3 regions of the Rossellomorea sp. RS05 genome follow, and region 1 is predicted to be linked to each of the others. Evidence: predicted binding sites of a transcription regulator. Region 1 holds the regulator's gene; each other region holds the start of a gene.

Region 1 (6,670 bases):
CCCTCAACTTTTTCCGTCACCTTCAGCGTGGATATCTTGGCCACAAAGAACATGGCGCTGAGCAATACCCCTGCAATGACCCCTTTTGAGAGATCGTGAGTGGCAACCACGATGGCGACGGTGATGAGCATCACTGCGGCATCTGCTTTAGGAGCTTTCCTGATGTAACGGAATGATGACCAGTCGAACGTACCGATAGAGACCATGATCATGATTCCGGCGAGAACCGCCATGGGGATCTTCACGACGAAATCCCCAAGTACGATGATTAGGAACATCAGGAAAGAGCCTGCAACAAAGGTGGATAAACGTCCCCGTCCACCGGATTTTACATTGATCACCGACTGACCGATCATCGCGCATCCGGCCATCCCACCGAAGAATCCATTGATGATATTGGCGATTCCCTGACCCCTTGCTTCCTGATTTTTATTGCTGTCCGTATCCGTCATGTCATCTACGATGGAAGCCGTCATAAGGGATTCGAGTAGTCCTACAATCGCGAGTGCGAGTGAGTAGGGTAAAATGATACTCAATGTCTCAAGTGAGAACGGGATATCGGGAAGGAAGAACGATGGCAAGGTCTGACGTATCGTCCCGAGATCTCCCACGGTCCTTAAGTCTGCCTTTGAAATCAAGGCAACGGCAGTAAGCACCACAATAGCCACTAGGGGGGCGGGGATGGATTTTACGAATCGGGGCAGCACATACACAACCACCAATGTCACCGCCACAAATACATAGGTCATCCCATTAATGTTGAAAAAGTGAGGCACTTGGGCTGAAAAAATCAGGATGGCCAAAGCATTCACGAATCCGATCATCACAGCGCGTGGGATGAATTTCATGAGCCTTGCGATTTTACATACACCGAACAAGAGTTGGATGACTCCTGTCAGGATAGTGGCTGCCAACAGATAGTTTAACCCATAATCTTTGACAAGAGGGACCATGACAAGGGCCATGGCACCGGTAGCAGCAGAAATCATGGCAGGTCTTCCGCCGACAAAGGAAATGATGACGGCAATACAAAAAGAAGCGTATAGCCCGACCATAGGATCGACACCCGCTATGATGGAAAAGGCAATGGCCTCAGGAATGAGCGCAAGGGCTACGACGATCCCGGAAAGGATGTCTCCCCTGACATTCGAAAACCATTGTTGTTTTATGGTATTCTTCATATTGTCACCTCAAAAAAATCATATATTTTAATTCAATAGAAAACAGTTTATCACCGATTTTCCCAAAAGTAAACCTTTTCGGGAAAAGTAATTACAAACAGGTGAAGGGGAAGGAGATAGGTATGATCATCGGATACTACAGACCGAGCAATGATGATCCTGAAGGACGGATCCAGGAGAAAAAACTACTGGAGAAAAAATGCACGGTTTTATACAAGGAGGAACATTCTTCACCGAAGAGGAGAGTGAACTTGGAAGCGCTGCTTGCAGAAGCAGGGCAGGGGGATACGGTCGTCGTGGCTTCTCTAATCGACTTCGCTGATTCCACCCGGCAGCTATTGGAACTTTTAAACGAGTTAGAAACGAAAGGGACACAGTTCATTTCCATATCTGAAGGGCTGTCGACCAGTCCTGGGAAGACGTACCGTTTTCAGGAGGTATTGGAGCATCTTATAAGCTTTCAAAGCGATGTGATCAGTGAAAGGACAAAAAAGGGCTTAGGAGAAGCTAAAGAGAAGGGAGTCAGTACGGGACGACCGCGCAAGCCTGATGAAAATGTAAAAAAGGCCATCGCCATGTATGAATCAAAAACGTACAGCCTGGCGGAAATAAAAGAAAAAACGGGCATCAGTAAGTCCACTTTATACCGCTATCTTGAAAGATAGAAGAAAAGGAGCTTCCGCCACATGTGACGGAAGCTCCTTTTTGCTTGTCATTTTAATGAACTTGACGGTAGACACCGACGACCTTGCCCAAAATGGATACATTGCGTAGGATGATCGGATCCATGGAGGAATTTTCAGGCTGGAGCCTCACGAAATCTCTTTCTTTGAAGAATCGTTTCACGGTCGCTTCATCTTCTTCCGTCATGGCGACTACGATCTCCCCATTGTTGGCGGTTTGCTGTTGCCTTACGATGACGAAATCCCCGTCGAGGATACCGGCTTCGATCATACTGTCACCCATGATTTCCAGCATGAAAGTATGCTCGTCAGCAGGAGCCATTCTTTCCGGGAGAGGAAAGTACTCTTCGACATTTTCAACCGCTGTGATCGGTTGACCGGCTGTGACTTTCCCGATGAGGGGAACATTCACAACATTATGGCGGGGGATCGAGTCTTCCACCAGGTCGAGGATCTCGATGGCTCTTGGCTTGGTCGGATCCCGGCGGATGAGGCCTTTGCTTTCGAGTCGGGCCAGATGGCCGTGGACAGTGGAGCTTGAGGCAAGTCCAACGGCTTCCCCGATCTCACGTACGGAAGGCGGATAGCCCTTTTCTTTTACGGAGCTTTTGATATATTCCAAGATATCCTGCTGCCGTTTGGATAGTTTTGTCATAGTCACGCACCTCAATCTATCGATCTTATGTTCCCATTATAACATGGGGATGGGAACGATACAAACATAAGTTCGAATTTTCGATTGACTCCAAACGGATGTTCGTATTATGATGGATACAACAAGCAGAACAAACATTCGTATGGAGGGGAACATTATGGCAGGAAAACTTTGGGCGAATTACTCATATATACTCGTATTTTTTGGTTTGGCACTTATGGCTTCAATCTATTTCATTCTTCAAATGGGAGGCGGAGTATCTTATCATAGTATCGAGGTGCAGGATGGTGATACGCTCTGGACCATAGCAGAGGAATACAGCAGCGACTCTTCCATGTCCACCGATGAATTTATCAAGTGGGTGGGAGAAAGGAATAATCTTTCCACTTATACAATTTCTGCAGGTGATTCACTAGTGCTTCCAGTCGAAAAGAAGCTCGGGATCAACGGGGATTATCAGTATGTCATGAACGAGGAATAGAGGGATTTTAAATGAATGCGATCATCTACTGTCGGGTGAGTACGAAGAAAGATACACAAGAAACATCACTCGAACGTCAGGAAGAAGAACTGTCCAAGCTTGCGCTGGAGTATGGGATGCAGGTGACATCGGTCATAAAGGATCAGGCAAGCGGTTATGATCTTGACCGGCCAGGCGTCCTCGAGATGCTGGACATAGTAAGGGATCAGTCGATCGATGCGGTGTTGATCCAGGATGAGACGAGGATTGGAAGGGGCAATGCGAAGATTGCCCTGATCCATTGCCTGTTGAAAGAAGAGGTCAAAATTATCAGTCAATCCCACAGCGGCGAGCTCCACCTATCGGACTCCGACTCCATGGTCATCAATATCGTAAGCATGGTGGAGGAATATCAGCGCAAGCTGCATAACCTGAAGATCAAAAGGGGGATGAAAAGGGCAGTTGCGAATGGGTTCCGTCCCCAGAAGAATCTGAAGAACAAAGGGAATATCGAAGGCAGGGAACGAAAGGAAGTCCCCGTCGAAGAAATCGTCAGGCTGCGCAAAAATGAGCTAACATTTGCAGAAATTGCCGCTACTTTGCGTGGGTTTGGCTACGACGTTTCGAAGGCAACCGTTCATCGGCGCTATAAAGAACATATGGACTCCATCGATCAAGCGTAACCCTTGTCATCACCCTTTATATTTAGTAACATGTCGTTATACGTTACCGAAATCAAAGGGGTTTTATAGATGCTTTCAAAAGAAAAAATGAACCGGATCAATGAATTGTCCAAAAAATCCAAGTCTACCGGGCTTTCAGCAGATGAAGCGAAGGAACAGACCAGGTTGAGGAAAGAATATCTTGAGACGTTCCGTCAATCCATGAAAGGGACCATAGAGAATACCAGAATCTTTGATCCTGATGGGAATGAAGTGACGCCCAAGAAGATACAAGATATTCAAAACAAAAAGAAACACTGATTGTAAGTCAATACTGGATCACGCTGCCTTTTAAGCGTGGTCCTTTTTGATTATGTCGAATGAATGAGGCAGTGGTGAATTCAGAATGGATATCGGTTTTAACAAAAAGAGAGACGTGGTATCATTCAAGATAGTTGTATAAACAGCCAAAGAAGATTAATATTAAGTAGAGATTGAAAAGGAAGGATGTCTGACATGTTTGATAAAACAGATCAATTAGCAATTAACACAATCCGAACGTTATCGATCGACGCGATCGAAAAGGCAAACTCCGGTCATCCGGGAATGCCGATGGGTGCAGCCCCTATGGCGTATGCCTTATGGACACGCTTCATGAACCATAACCCAAAAAATCCTCATTGGTTTAACCGTGACCGTTTTGTTCTCTCTGCAGGGCATGGGTCAATGCTTTTATACAGCTTGCTTCACCTTTCAGGCTACGATGTTTCCATGGACGACTTGAAGAATTTCCGTCAGTGGGGAAGTAAAACACCTGGACACCCTGAGTATAAACATACAGCAGGTGTAGAAGCTACAACAGGCCCGCTTGGACAAGGAATCGCGATGGCGGTTGGTATGGCTATGGCTGAGAGACATATGGCAGCTACTTATAACAAAGAGGGCCACGACATCATCGATCACTTTACATACTCCATCTGTGGAGACGGAGATTTGATGGAGGGCGTTTCAGCTGAAGCAGCTTCACTTGCTGCTCACTTGAAATTGGGCCGCTTGGTCGTTCTTTATGATTCAAATGATATTTCCCTTGATGGGGAACTTGACAAATCATTCTCTGAAAGCGTCAAAGGACGTTTCGAATCCTACGGCTGGCAATATGTCCGCGTGGAAGATGGAAATGATCTTGAGGAAATCTCTAAAGCCATTGAAGAAGCACAGGGTGATACAAACCGCCCTACCATGATCGAGGTCAAAACGGTCATCGGCTACGGTGCACCTAATAAATCTGGTAAGTCTGCTGTCCATGGTGCTCCACTAGGGGAAGACGAGATGAAACTCACCAAGGACTACTATAAATGGACGTTCGATCAAGACTTCCATGTTCCGGATGAAGTCTACGCCCGTTTTGAAGAGAAAATCCAACAGGCTGGAAGTGAGAAAGAGGAAGCATGGGCGAAGAAATTCGTGGCATATCAAGATGCTCTTCCAGAACTTTCAGCACAGCTTGAAACAGCCATCAGAGGCGAATTGGCTGAAGGATGGGATAAAGAAATCCCTGTTTACGAAGAGGGCAGTTCATTGGCAAGCCGTGCTTCTTCAGGAGACGTACTGAATGCCATCGCTAAAAACCTGCCGACGTTCATCGGTGGATCTGCTGACCTTGCGGGTTCAAACAAAACGAACATCAAGGGTGAAACAGACTTCTCTGCAGAATCGTATGATGGGCGCAACATCTGGTTCGGTGTCCGTGAATTTGCCATGGGTGCGGCTATGAACGGTATGGCCCTTCACGGCGGCCTGCAGGTGTTTGGCGGAACATTCTTTGTGTTCAGTGATTATTTGCGTCCTGCCATCCGTTTGGCGGCTCTGATGGGACTACCGGTCACATACGTATTCACTCATGACAGTATCGCAGTTGGAGAAGATGGACCTACGCATGAGCCTGTAGAACAGCTTGCATCACTTCGTGCACTTCCGAATCTATCTGTCATCAGACCGGCAGATGGCAACGAAGTAGCAGCTGCGTGGAGACTTGCTGTTGAGTCGAAAGATCAGCCGACCATGCTTGTCCTTTCACGTCAGAATCTGCCGACCATGAAGTCTTCTGCTGATAAAGCGTATAACGGTGTAAGTAAGGGTGCGTATGTAGCATCCCCGGCTGGTAAGGAACAGCCTGATGCGATTTTGATTGCTACCGGTTCGGAAGTGGGTCTTGCCATGGACGCTCAAAAAGCACTTGAAAAAGACGGGATCAATGCATCGGTTGTCAGCATGCCTTCATGGGATCGTTTCGAAAAACAATCTGCGGAATACAAGGAATCCATCCTTCCGAAGAGCGTGAAGAAACGTCTTGCCATCGAAATGGGCTCTCCACTCGGATGGGACCGTTACGTCGGTGATGAAGGTGACATCCTCGCTATTGACGGATTCGGTGCCTCAGCGCCTGGAGAAAAAGTGATGGAAGAGTACGGATTTACAACAAATAATGTTGTGTCCCGTATTAAAGCCTTACTTCAAAAGTAAAACATCCTGAGCCGGCTCATCCATTGAGCCGGCTTTTTTTAGGTGGTGTACATGATGGAGATTAAATGTGAACATCAAAAAGAGCGGAGTGCCTTCGTCCCTCTGTTGATGCTTGCCGATGAATCAGAAGCTGCAGTAAGAAGTTATCTTGAAGATGGGGAAGTGTACACCTTCTCATACAATGGAGAAATCGTCGGGATCATGCTCATAGTGGAATTGGATTCAACCATAATCGAGATAAAAAACATGGCTGTAGTAGCCTCATTCCGTGGACAGGGGATCGGCCGGCAAATGATCGAGTCAATAGAAAAGAAGGTCAGGAATTCGAGATATCGGACCATCCTTGTGGGGACATCCAATTCGTCCATCGGCAATCTGATGTTCTATCAAAAATGCGGTTTTCGCTTCGAAGCTATCAAAAAGGATTTCTTCCTCGACTATCCGGAGCCATTCTATGAAAATGGAATAAGAGGGTTGGACATGGTGATGCTGAAAAAAGAATTGGT
Region 2 (6,670 bases), 490 kb from region 1:
TGATGATGGCCACCAGATCATAGGGGGTCATCTGGACAATGGTGGACTTGCCCATGAGCCGCATGGCGGCGATGGTGATGAGGTAGAGGATAAGTGTCTTGAAAAGGATGGTCATGGTATCACCCCTTACTCTTTTCCCTTAAGATGACCATAGGATGGGGCTAACATGCGGAATAGACATGAAAATGGCCGCCTCCCCGTTGGGAAGCGGCCAAGCCATTCATCCATAATGGCAGGATAGTAAAGTCAATTCATCCGTCAATTTCATAAAAAGGTTTTCGTCTTTGCAATCCAGGGCGGCATCGATGGCTTCCAGTAAGTCGGCTCTTCTTGTCGTAAGGATGCTTTCGTGTATGACCATGTCAATATAGATATCTAGGACGCTCTTTTCAGCATGCTTTTTCCTGGTCATCGCGGAAGCCTTCATCATATCAGTATAGGATTTTTTGTTTTCCATATACGATCACCCCTGAATTCTTTTTCTTAGTATATGGGCAAAGGGGTGAAAATTCAACCTGAAAATTAAATATTCTGATAATATTTAACGTGGAAAACGGTCACACTTTTCAAATAACTGAATTTTTTAAAAATACGTAGGACAACTTAGTAAAAATGTGATAGTATTATGGGGAAAAATGTAAAAGGAGGCGATGGAATGAGCACAAAATCCCGAATTATAGAAGAATATGAGGTGAATCCTCATACAATGGTCCTGAAACCGATTGAGTATGGAGCCAAGACGTTCACTCAGATCATCGAAGTGAATGATGTTCTCATCTCACCGTTCAAGCCGCTGGAGATCTTGAAGAAAAGCTGTGAATACTTCGGCTCTTCATACGAAGGTCTGAAGGAAGGAACCAAAACATTGACTGGCATCGTTTATAAAGCCCCGATCATTGTGAATCCCCAGATGTCTCTCTTCTTCTTCCCTACAACATCTCCCGCCAAGCATGAATGCACATGGATATCCCATGCCTTTGTAAAGGAGTACGAGCCTCTTGAAGATGGTTCCACAAATGTTCATCTCCAAAACCAGCAAACGTGCATCGTGCCGATTTCGTACAGCTCCTTCAAGAATCAGATGAGGAAAACAGCGGAACTTCGCATTGCCTATTCACAGAGGATTTCCGAGATGGAAACCCGTTACGGGCTCAGTGCACCCGATTCTTCCCAGGTGAAGATGTTCTATCTGGATCGGGATATTCCGAAACAGGATGCGTGATGATCAAGCTTCCTTCGTCGAGTCCTTTCCGGGGCTGAGGAAGCGCTGGAATAAGTAGTGGCGCAGGAGTTCTTCCACCCTGTTCCTCAGCCTCGGGTTGAAGTAGTTATGATGTTCCTCATACCCCTTGTATAGAAACATGTACATGGTGAACGCATCATCCGTCTGGATTTTCTCCACCTTCATCTTGTTATTCCTCATATACCTCCTTACACGGGCAAGTTCTGCCTGTATCGTTTTCATCGTTTCCTCGATCAGTTCCAGATAGGGGCGTTTCAGTTTGAACGGGCTGGAGGTCACGACCTGCATATCACGATTCAGGATCGTCAGGACCATGGGCAGGTAAATCGCCAGTTCCAGGATATTTCGATCGTCTTCAGGGATCCTTGTCATGAGTGATGACTCCTTTGATTCATGCTTTCTATCCGAGAGGTCCCGGGGAAGGCATGAGTCTTTTTGTTTAGAACGTGTGTTCGTATCTATTGTACGGTGTATGACGATGCTTTTCAATACTAAGTTAATGTGTTTCTATTATGAAAGTTTTTGCAATGTTTTATCCATGGCGATGCCGGGATGGTAGAATGATGAGTATCCGTATCTTGATTACCGGGTACACACATTCATCTCAAAGGAGCGATCATACATACATGGACCGACAAACCGTTTCCATCCATGATCTATACCATATCAAGGCCATTTCCTCCCCGCGGTTTTCACCGGACGGAAAGGAAGCCATTTTTCTTCAGACGGTGATGTGTGAAGAAAAAGATGCCTATTTCACACAGCTTTTCCATTATGACGGGGATGGTGACCAACTTCGGCAGTGGACCTTCCAGGAAGAAAGGATTTCATCCCCTGCATGGTCACCGTGCGGGAGGTATATCGCCTTTCTATCAGACCGCACAGGCGTTTCGCAAATCTACAGGATGGCACGTGGCGGGGGAGAGCCGGAACGGATGACGGACTGCCCCTCATCGGTAAAGCAGTTTCTTTGGTCTCCTTGCTCCGCGAAGATCGTATTTAGTATGAAGCTTGGAACGGGGGAAGACCCGCAAGGAAAGATGAAAGAAGAAGAGCGTCCCCGTCCATACGTCACCTCTACCATGAAATATAAGGGCGACGGGGAAGGGCTTCGGGATCATCGCCATTCTCAACTTGTCATCCTGGATATCATCACCGGGAAGGCTGAAAGGTTGAGCGATGACCATCATGATTACAGTCTTCAGGACTGGTCCCCCGATGGGAAAGAACTCTTGGTGGCGGCCGACCTCAGTGATGATCCGGATTTTTCGTTTCAGCAGCATGTTTATACTTGGTCCATCGAAACAGGCCGCAAGCAAAGGATCACCGGAGGGGCGGGTCAGTACGGAACGGCCCGGTGGTCCCCAGATGGCCGACATATTGCCTACACGGGAGATGAGAGGGAATATTTCAATGCCACGCAGCCGAAACTCTGGATCTACAACGTGGAAGCGCGATATGCATACTGTTTGAGTGAAGGACTCGATCTTCCCATCGGTGATCATATGAACAGTGACGCCGTCCAAGCGGTACAGACCCCGGGGATCAAGTGGTCCACTGATAATGAAAGTGTATATTTTCTGGCATCCGACTCAGGGAATACGGTTTTATACTATGGTCACATAGACGGGGCCATCTTCCCTGCTTATCTGGAAGCGGAACAGCATGTATATGATTTTGACTTCCATCCGCAGGAACAACGGATCATCATGGCCATGAGCACTCCTTCCAAGCCTGGTGAGCTCTATCTGCTCCATGTTCCGACCGGGAGTATCCGGCAGCTGACTGCAAGCAATGATTGGGCAGATGATCGGTCATTGGCTGAAACTGAATCCTTTTACTTCCAAGGCGCGAAGGGTGAGATGGTTCAGGGATGGCTGATGAAGCCTGCAGGCGTAGGTGATGAAAGCAAAATTCCCCTCGTGGTAGAAATCCATGGCGGTCCCCACACTATGTATGGGAATACGTTCTTCCATGAGCTGCAGGTGTTAGCAGGAGACTATGCTGTCCTGTTCATCAACCCGAGGGGGAGCCACGGTTATGGTCAGGCATTCGTCGATGATGTGCGTGGTGACTATGGTGGCGGAGATTATGAAGATATTATGAAAGCCGTTGATCACGTGCTGGAAAACTTCAGCTTCTTGGACGGGAATCGGATGGGTGTGACCGGAGGGAGCTACGGGGGATTCATGACGAATTGGATCATCGGTCATACCGGCAGGTTCAAAGCTGCCATCACCCAGAGGTCGATCAGTAATTGGATCAGCTTTTACGGCGTGAGCGATATCGGCTATTTCTTCACAGAATGGCAGATCGGTTCAGGGCTTGAAGATATGGAGACACTTTGGACACGCTCTCCCCTTGCGTACGTGAGAGAGATGGATACCCCCCTTCTCATCATGCATAGTGAAGAAGACCTAAGATGCCCTGTCGAACAGGCGGAACAACTGTACATCGCTTTGAAGCGCCAGAAGAAAGAAGCAAGGTTCGTCCGCTTCCCGCAATCGGATCATAATCTCTCCAGGACTGGTGCTCCGTCACTCAGGGTGCACAGGTTGAACGAGATGATGGCGTGGTTCGAGAAGCATCTGTAAAGGGGAGGACCGCCTAGGGTGAAAGTGATCCCGAAGCGGTTTTTTTCTGGTCAGGGGAGAGGGATTGGAAAGGGGAGGTTTAAAGCGGCCCTTGCGAGGTTAAGGATGTATAATACAAACTGCGATATGGAAAATGAAACATGATATGATATGATGAAGAAAAATATCACGAAATGAGTCTTTTTTTCATGGTCGTTTAAGGGGAAACATATACTATGGATATCCAAGCGTTCAAAGATTGGTTCACATTAGAAAACATTATGGATCTCATTCAGCAATACCGGTCATTCGGGCCCGTTCCGGGAATCCTTCTCCCTTTGCTTGAAGCCTTCCTTCCTTTTTTGCCGCTGTTTGTGTTCGTCTTGGCAAATGCGAATGCATTCGGTTTGTGGTTCGGATTCCTGTTTTCATGGATAGGGGCTTCGGCAGGGGCATTATTGGTCTTCATGCTAGTCAGAAGATACGGGGAAGCAAAACTATTCCGTTTCTTAAAGAAGAATAAACAGGCAGCACGTCTGACCCATTGGGTGGACAGGCACGGCTTCGGTCCTTTATTCATCCTGCTCTGTTTCCCGTTTACACCCTCGGCCCTCGTAAACGTCGTGGCCGGGCTGTCCCGGATCAGTATCGCCCAGTATATGCTGGCCGTCATCACGGGAAAAATGGTGATGATTTTCACCATTAGCTTTATCGGGTATGATATTGTATCATTAGTGAAACAGCCGATCCGCACCGTCATCGTGGGAGCGATCATCTTCCTCCTTTGGTTTGTCGGCAAGCGTATAGAGGCTCATCTTAATAAAAAGCTTGAAATGGACCAGCGAAACGAACGCAAGAAGCAGGAGGAATCACATTGAAAGAGCAGATAAAGAAAGAGGGCCTGGAATGGATCAAGGCACTTGCGATCGGATTGATCATCTTCATCGTCATCCGCACGTTCCTCTTTTCGAATTATGTAGTGGACGGCGAATCCATGATGCCGACCCTTCAAGATGGCAATAAGCTCGTCGTGAATAAAATCGGGTATCAGATCGGGGATCTTCACCGCTTTGACGTCCTTGTATTCCATGCAAACGAAAAAGAAGACTATGTAAAGCGCGTCATCGGGCTGCCGGGCGACACGGTCACCTATAAGAATGATAAACTTTATATAAACGGAAAATATTACGAAGAACCATACCTGGATACATATAAAGCAGAAAGTCCAGGCAGCAAGCTCACAGGTGATTTCACCCTCGAGGAATTGACAGGTGAGAAGAAAGTGCCAAAAGGCAAACTCTTCGTCCTTGGAGATAATCGCCGTGGTAGTGAGGACAGCCGTTATTTCGGATTCATCGACCGCGATCAGGTAGTAGGGAAAGTGAATCTCCGCTACTGGCCATTGAATGAGTGGGACGTCCAATTCAAAGACTGATCCTGAAGGGTCTACCCGTATAAAACAGTCAAGCACCCAGCAAGGCATCCCCTGCCTTGCTGGGTGCTTTTTATCATATCCAGGTTCGAGTAGTATTACCGGGATGAGCCGAATGGAGCATTTTCCTGAAAACGATTAAAAAATCGATCTCTACGTACATGTTATCCTGTACGCTATAGGTAAACCATACCGGGGGAGGAAAGAATAGTGAAACGATACATGCGGATTACAGTGGTGCTGATCTTGGCGGTTTTTTTGACGGCATGTGGACAAGTGTCGGGAAATCAATCAATGGGAAAGAAAGATACTCCTCATCCCCAGATTGCCAAAAGGGACGTCTCCACACCGCTGACAGTGGAGGAAGCCCTTGAGCGCCAAGACGGTTCACTAGCTGAAGTAGCGGGATTTGTCACAGGTCAGCCTGTATCTGGTTCGGACGTGTTGACGGGCGATTTCACGAATGATTATGCCTTAGCCCTCGCGGATGAACCGGGAGAAGCAGATCCGGAGAAGATGCTGTTTGTCCAAATTCCTTCTTCACAAAGGCCTGAAGCAGGCTTGAAAACGAATCCCGACATATTCGGCAAGAAGCGAGTGATCTCTGGGAAACTGACCGGTTACTTTTCTCGCCCCGGATTAAAGGAGGTCACCTCCATTTTGCCGGGTGAAGAAGACGACGGGGAAGAGGATGAGGAAGAGGAAGAGCCTTCGACAGACCCGGGAGGCTACTACTCAAGCGCTGAAGGGTTGAGCGGTGAAGCACTGAAATCGGAGCTTCACGACATCATCGATGATCACCGGGAGCTCTCTTATAGCGAGCTATGGGACGCAATCGCCAAAACGGATGAAGATCCCGATCACCCCGGCAATGTTATCCTTCTTTATACAGGAAGATCCCAGGACCAGGCGCTGCACGGTGGAGATGTGGATGATTGGAACAGGGAGCACGTGTGGGCAAAGTCCCATGGGAATTTCGGGACGGCAAGAGGACCGGGGACCGATCTTCATCACCTGAGGCCGGCCGATGTCACAGTCAACTCTTCCAGGGGGAATCTGGATTTCGATAACGGTGGCTCACCCCATGAGGAAGCGGATGGGAATTTTTCCGATGAAGACTCATGGGAGCCGCGGGACGAGGTGAAAGGAGACGTGGCGAGGATGCTCTTCTATATGGCCGTCCGCTATGAAGGGGACGCGGGGGAAGTGGACCTCGAGCTGAATGACCGGGTGAATAACGGCAAGACACCGAATCACGGGCGGCTATCTGTCCTCTTGGACTGGCATGAATCAGATCCCGTCGATGACCGTGAAAGACGGAGGAATGAGATCATTTATGAAGAGTATCAGGGGAATCGGAACCCTTTTATCGATCATCCAGAATGGGCAGAGCAAATATGGTGAAATGGACAGTCCGGGGCA
Region 3 (6,670 bases), 600 kb from region 1:
CTTGCATCTTCCCTTTCCCTTTCCTACGGGAGACTGATCCGCTATGGTCTTTGCCACGCTATACTCTCTGCCAGCTGGTGCACGGAAGACGGCGTCGGCGACCCATCCAACGGCATTGAACTGGCCAAACTATTCGACACACTCATCCAAGACGAACACTGACAGAAGGAGACACGACATCATGACATTCTATAAGACTTTATTTTTTGACGTGGACGACACGCTACTGGACTTTAAAGCAGCAGAAGAAGAGGCCATCACCCTTCTCTTCACGGAACATGGGATACCCCTTACGGAAGAGACAAGGACCCGTTATTCAATCATCAATCAATCACTGTGGCGAGACCATGAACAAGGAAGATTGGATCGGGATACGCTGCTCAACACCCGATTCTCTCTCTTCTTCAAGGAACTCGGACAAGAAGTCGATGGAAAGGCTCTCGGCGAACAGTATCGCTCCTATCTTGAAAAGGGGGATAAGCTCATGGACGGCGCCCTTGAAACCATCACAGCCCTGAAGGAAAATCACGATCTTTACATCGTCACTAACGGGGTATCGAAAACTCAATATAAGCGCCTCACTTCTTCCGGGCTTCATCCCTTATTCCTAGAAACCTTCGTATCCGAAGACACCGGCTATCAAAAGCCGATGAAAGAATTCTTCGACCACGTCTTTGCACGGATCCCGGGCCTTGACCGGTCAGCGAGCCTCATCATCGGCGACTCCTTGACGGCAGATATCCAAGGGGGATCCATGAGTGGGATCGATACCTGCTGGTACAACCCTTCCGGTAAGCCGAATGACAGCGGAATCGTGCCTACCTATGAAATTCGCGACCTCCGGGAGCTTCTGAAGCTTCTATAAAAAACGCCCCGCATCCTCTTGAAGGATACGGGGCGTTTCGTTTCATTCCGGGAACAACACAAAGTTCATTCGTCCGTTGATGATCTGACCGGGGCTTTTCAGTTGGAAGGTGTTGCTTGAAGGTGAAAAGTCAATTTTCAGCTGTTCGTCAAGGAAGACCATCTTGGACTTCTCCACAAGGATGGGACCTTCATTCGTCTCGATCACAAGATCCTCGCCTTCTACCGGTTCATGTACATACCAAAGCGTCGGAATCCCGCTGACAACACACCCGCATCCCTCTGTGTCATATTTTAATTTTAAATGGCCTTCCCGGCCGGAAATTTTCTGATTGATGATTTCACTTGCTTTTTCGGTCCACTCGATTTTCATCTTGTCTGCCTCCTTTACCCTTCCATACTATCATAGTTGGAGAAGACGTATTGCAATTTCGGCTCAGTCCCTATACTATCAAAGAGATTACACGATTTTGAAAGGGTGGATTATGATGTCAAAAGCACAGATCAAAGTGAACGATAACGGGTCTTTCCGGGTCAGCGGGGATGTCGAACTCGTAGATGCCGACGGAAATGTATTCCCAACCAAACCAGTCTTCACCCTATGCCGATGCGGCATGTCTGCGAATATGCCGTTTTGCGACGCATCCCACAAAGGGAAGTTCGATTCCTGCGTGCGCGCCGAAAAAGTCCTGGACGAGGAATAATCACTCATCGATCCGGATATCTGCTATGTCAGCTAGCCGGATCGCATGGACCTCACCGAAACGATCCACTACACGAAGCTTCCCCTCAAGGGAATCTGCGTGCTGAATTTCCCCGATGAGGAGACGGTGCTGCTTCCTTTCATAATGAGTAATCATCACACTCCTGCTATATTCCATCGCTTCTGTCACCACTTCATTCATCATTTCGAACTCCTGTTCATCGAGCTCCCTCCGCTTTTCAAATGAGTCTTCCTCCGCCCAGTCCCTCAGCATTTTCACATGCTCGGGAAGCATCATCGATGTCCACTTGATTTTCCCACGATCTCGAATCATTCCGTTCACCTCTCATCCCTTTACGATTTGTGACCGCCGACCAGCTTGGCCCGGTGGCGTGCCGTACCGGCCGCCGTGTAGGATACCGCCCTCAGAAGGGATGAAGATCCATATTTACTCCGGATCCCGTCCACCACATAGCCGAGTCTTTTCAGTTCCGGACGCTTCAAGTCGAAAAGCGACATTTGAAGCGGGCCATCTTCCACGATATTGGATAACGTAATGGATAATTTCCGGACGGTTCTTCCGCTGTAATTCTCTTCGAACAGTTCCAGGCAGGTCCGGTAAATTTCCATCGTGATGTTTGTCGGCTCTTCCACCGTCCTGGAACGGTGGAATCCACCGCCGAATTCTTCATGACTGTATCCGAGGCCGAAGCTGATGGTCCTTCCCGCCTTTTTATGGGAACGGGCGCGCCGGGCAACCTCCTCGCACATCTCCAGGATGACATGTTTGATTTCTTCCTTCTCTTTATAATCCCGAAGCAGGATCTGACCTTTACCGAAGCTCACCTGTCCATCCATGATGGGGGCCCCGATTTCTGACAGGTCGACTCCCCATGCATGGTGGTAGAGCTGATTTCCCATGATCCCGAATTTCGCTTCAAGTTTCCCGAGCTCATATTGGGCAAGCTGGCCCACCGAAAAGATCCCCATTCGGTTCAGCGTTTTTTCAAGGCGTTTGCCAATCCCCCACATCTCGCTCAAAGGAGAAAGCGGCCATAATTTATCCGGGACATCTTCATACGTCCACTCTGCGATCCCCTTGGATTTTGCATCAAGGTCAAGACAAAGCTTGGCCAGGAGCATATTCGGTCCGATCCCGATAGCACATGGAAGCTGAAACTCCCTCTCCATGTCATCCTGGATCTTACGGGCGACTTCCTCCGCTCCGCCCCACAGTCCCATTGCCCCATCGATCTTGATGAAACTCTCATCCACACTGTACGTATGAATGGCCTCCTTCGGGACGTAACGGTGGAACAGCTTCGTGATCTCCATGGATATCCGGACATAGGTCGCCATCTTCGGCTCCACCAGGCATATCCGGTCGTCCCGGGGAATTTCGTACATCCTCGCCCCGGTCTTGATCCCAAAATCCTGCTTCAGCTTCGGTGAAGCAGCCAGCACGATGCTCCCCTGACGGCTTTGATCGCCGACGACCGCCAGATAGCAATCCAGTGGATCCAATCCCATCATCACAGCCGAACAACTGGCATAGAAGCTCTTCATATCGATGCACAAGATCTTTTGATGCGGAAGCCCGCTGTAATCGACACTCATCTCTCCCACCCCCAAACCAGAACATCCGTTCCACATAGTATATGATGATTGTATACGAATATACGTTCCTATTTCAACAAAAATTATTGGTAAAAAGAAAAGCGGAGGGGGCTTGCTCTGAGGCGACAAGCATAAGGCGAAGACACCGGAAAGGCGTTCTGTGCCTTTTTGGGTTCTCTGGCTTATGACCTCGAGCCTCAACCCGCCGGAGCTGGACAAAGAAAAGCGGAGGGGGCTTGCTCTGAGGCGACAAGCATAAGGCAAAGGCACCGGAAAGGCGTTCTGTGCCTTTTTGGGGGCTTTGACTTATGACCTCGAGCCTCAAGCCCCCGGAGCTGGACATGAAGAAAAGCGGAGGCGGCTCGCACTGAGGCGACAAGCAAAAAGCAAAGAACCCAGAAAGGGTCCTTACCCTTTTTGGGTTCTTCGCTTTTCGACCTCGAACTTCCACCGCACTCAGCAGCTATTGTCCTTAAGGAAAGCAGAGAGCCTGACGCGATCCTCTACCGCCTGTTTCAATAAACTGAACTGCCCGAGGATCACGGCATCCTCTATTCTTTTCAGTACGATCCAAGCTTGATCATAGACATCCTTGTCGATGATACCGGATTCCATGGCATCATCAAGTTCATCCGCATCGAGGATTTCCCTTTCACCGGTAGGCAGCACCACCAGGTCAAGGTATAGGTCGTCCATCCAGGGCACCCCGTCCTCCTGACCCGTTCCCCGGCAAACGTCGATGTACCACTGAACGATTTCCCCTTCTCCATTGAACATCGTCGTAAGAGTGTAAGCACCGTGGGATGGAAAATGTTGAAGCCACTGATACCCATTGTCCACAAGGCACACTCTCCGCTCTCCATAGCTTTTCCAAAGCGGCTCTCCCACTTCCTTCATCTCTACCAGCGTAATGTCTCCTTCGAAACCTTCCCGTTTGACAGAGGTCATGGCATACCGCTTTGTCAAAACCCGTTTCCACCCTCTACGATCGCCAAATTTCCTTTTCATCCTGCACTTCTCCCCTATACTGAAAATACCCTTTTTTCCTATGAAACGTAAAAGGATCGGTCACAGTGACCGATCCTCCCAATCAATTTGCAACAGGCCGCGCAGGAACCATCACCCGCTCATGCTGAAGATTCACCACGACCTTCACGTCCATTCCGATGGAAGGGTCCGTGAACCGCACATCATAAACCCCCGGCACCTCCTTGGTGACAGAACGAAGCATCACTTCTGAAAATCTAGGATCTTGGAGGACGAGACGGACGGCATGGCACTCCTTCATACTCCCCTCATCGGAAAGGAGGCTCATTTTTTCCGCCTCCGCCCTGCGCGGATGGGACTCGGATATCTCTCCGCCTGCTTCTACCTTGACTTTATCCCCGAGACCTACGTCCTCAACCGGGATTTCATCCCCGTTCCCATTTATCAAGACTGTCTCTTGTACAGAAAACCATATATCATTGATTAAAAGTTCTTTTGCTTCCACCTGGGTGACAAAGCCTATGTATGATCCACTGGACTGTCTATGTTCCACCGCGTTCCCCATTCCGCAGCCGGTCAACAGGACCATGGCGGTGACAAGCATCACAGCGATCGTATAATTCTTCATAGACTCCCTCCCCTCCCTACTTTAGACGGATGAGCAAGGGAAAAGGTTTCATGAAAAATGAAAATTCCGAATAAAACGACCGACTATTGGTCCCGTTTACAGTCCGAGTGAATTTCCTGACCAAGGTGGGAAAGAACCCGATCATTTTTTGAAAAAGAATCGATTCCCGACGGTTTCGATCAGGCCTGGGAACAGCTGGTAGAACAAACTTCCTGCGTTCATCCATCGCGGAAGATTGATTTCCCTCCTGGAAGTGAACAAGGCATGAATCACTTTATCTGCCACTTTATCTGGGTTCAGCATGAACTTTTCGACATTTTTCACATAGGTGCCCGACTCATCCGCAATGGTAAAGAAGTCGGTGGCAATCGGACCCGGATTGACAGCCGTCACCAATACGCCGTACCGCTTTGCTTCCATCCTCAGACCGTTCGTGAAGCCGAGGACCGCATGCTTCGACGCCGAGTAGGCACTTGATTTGGGCGAAGCGAACTTCCCTGCCTGGGAAGCGATGTTGACAATATGACCATAGCCCTGCTCCTTCATGATCGGCAAGACTTCGCCGGTGCAGGCCATCAGTCCCAGGACGTTGACATCGATCATCCCCTTTACTTCCTCAAAGGATACCTCATGGGCTTCTTTGAAGATTCCGAAGCCTGCATTATTGATCAACACATGGATAGGCCCGAACTCTGCCTTGATTTCCTTGAATGCCTTCGCTACTGCTTCGTGGTCCCGTACATCAAGGGGATAGCCCACTACCTTGACACCGTATTGATCCCGAAGTTTTGCGGCCAACCCTTCGATGAGCGGGGTTCGGCGTGCGATGAGGGCAAGATTCGCGCCGGACTCGGCGGCCCTAATCGCCATCCTCTCCCCGATTCCCCCGGAGGCACCGGTGATGATGATGGTTTTTCCTAGTATCTTAGAATTCATTGAGACTCCCTCGCTTAAGAAAAATAGTAGTACACCCCATGTTGTATCTCTACTTTTATTCTATCCGATGCCTCAAGATAATCAAGCTGCCCGATTGTTTCGGATAAAGTGAGACCGAGCTCCTTCTTGTACACGGCAGGGAACAGCCTTTTGCAGATCTCGAAAGCCGTCATGGGGCGGGCCTGGATCATCGTCTGGACAGAAGCGGCCCGTTCTTCCTGCTTCCGCTTCCTTCTGACGATGAGTCCCTGTACATCCCGGACGTCCTCTCCGTGCCCTGTATATGCCACCGAAACCGGCAATTTTGTCAGTTTATCGAGGGATTCATTATACTGCAGCATGGGCTTCGGCCTTCCCCCACCATTGAATAATGGTTCAATCAACGGGTTCGGGGAAATATGCGCCAGGATGTGGTCGCCGGCGATGAGGGTACCATCCTCCTCACGATAAAATGACAGGTGACTCTGAGCATGTCCAGGGGTACCGATGATCGTCCAGCCTGAAAGACCGGGCAATTCTCCCCCTTCTTCTACACAGCGGTCAAGGGGACGATTCCCCATCAGTGTAAGAAGATGTTCAAACGATGTGATCTTCGAAAGGATTTCTTCATCGACCCCCGATTCCCGGGCAAGGTTGAAAAAGAACGTACCGTACTCGTCAAGAAAATCCGCATCCCTGTGCAGCCAGTGACGGTTATACGGATGCCCGATGATCTCAACCGAAGGGGCGAATCGCTCGACCATGCCTGCATGATCAGGATGATGATGGGTCAATACCACCTGGTCGATGTCCTCCAGCCCGTATCCCGCTTCCCCTATCTGTGCATTCAAACGCTCCCACGCTTCCTCCGTAAGGGGACCCACATCAACTAAAGTCAATGCATCCCCTTTCAATAGATAAACATTCACGTCCCCTACAGCATACGGTGTGGGTAA

Evidence for each region. The regulator LexA, encoded in region 1, represses DNA repair genes until DNA is damaged. The targets are predictions, from matches to a motif close to CGAACATATGTTCG.
Region 2: the regulator LexA is predicted to act here: its motif matches at 1,685-1,698, upstream of ABJ225_RS00820 (YhjD family protein).
Region 3: the regulator LexA is predicted to act here: its motif matches at 3,240-3,253, upstream of ABJ225_RS06460 (Y-family DNA polymerase).

What each region holds. Positions count from the first base shown of each region.
Region 1 covers NZ_JBDKWY010000001.1:632,945-639,614, forward strand. The annotation lists gene ABJ225_RS03260 (SulP family inorganic anion transporter) at 1-1,181, opposite strand, end outside; gene ABJ225_RS03265 (recombinase family protein) at 1,304-1,846, shown strand; gene lexA (transcriptional repressor LexA) at 1,899-2,519, opposite strand; gene yneA (cell division suppressor protein YneA) at 2,677-3,000, shown strand; gene ABJ225_RS03280 (YneB family resolvase-like protein) at 3,012-3,662, shown strand; gene ABJ225_RS03285 (DUF896 domain-containing protein) at 3,732-3,962, shown strand; gene tkt (transketolase) at 4,158-6,164, shown strand; gene ABJ225_RS03295 (GNAT family N-acetyltransferase) at 6,219-6,670, shown strand, end outside.
Region 2 covers NZ_JBDKWY010000001.1:140,605-147,274, forward strand. The annotation lists gene ABJ225_RS00805 (DUF421 domain-containing protein) at 1-115, opposite strand, end outside; gene ABJ225_RS00810 (IDEAL domain-containing protein) at 221-457, opposite strand; gene ABJ225_RS00815 (competence protein ComK) at 656-1,222, shown strand; gene ABJ225_RS00820 (YhjD family protein) at 1,226-1,615, opposite strand; gene ABJ225_RS00825 (S9 family peptidase) at 1,807-3,837, shown strand; gene ABJ225_RS00830 (TVP38/TMEM64 family protein) at 4,053-4,694, shown strand; gene lepB (signal peptidase I) at 4,691-5,251, shown strand; gene ABJ225_RS00840 (endonuclease) at 5,543-6,652, shown strand.
Region 3 covers NZ_JBDKWY010000001.1:1,228,542-1,235,211, forward strand. The annotation lists gene ABJ225_RS06435 (aminoglycoside phosphotransferase family protein) at 1-162, shown strand, start outside; gene ABJ225_RS06440 (YjjG family noncanonical pyrimidine nucleotidase) at 182-865, shown strand; gene ABJ225_RS06445 (iron-sulfur cluster biosynthesis family protein) at 908-1,237, opposite strand; gene ABJ225_RS06450 (CDGSH iron-sulfur domain-containing protein) at 1,353-1,568, shown strand; gene ABJ225_RS06455 (YolD-like family protein) at 1,569-1,901, opposite strand; gene ABJ225_RS06460 (Y-family DNA polymerase) at 1,922-3,184, opposite strand; gene ABJ225_RS06465 (ribonuclease FAU-1 family protein) at 3,641-4,192, opposite strand; gene ABJ225_RS06470 (hypothetical protein) at 4,275-4,799, opposite strand; gene ABJ225_RS06475 (SDR family NAD(P)-dependent oxidoreductase) at 4,941-5,735, opposite strand; gene ABJ225_RS06480 (MBL fold metallo-hydrolase) at 5,750-6,670, opposite strand, start outside.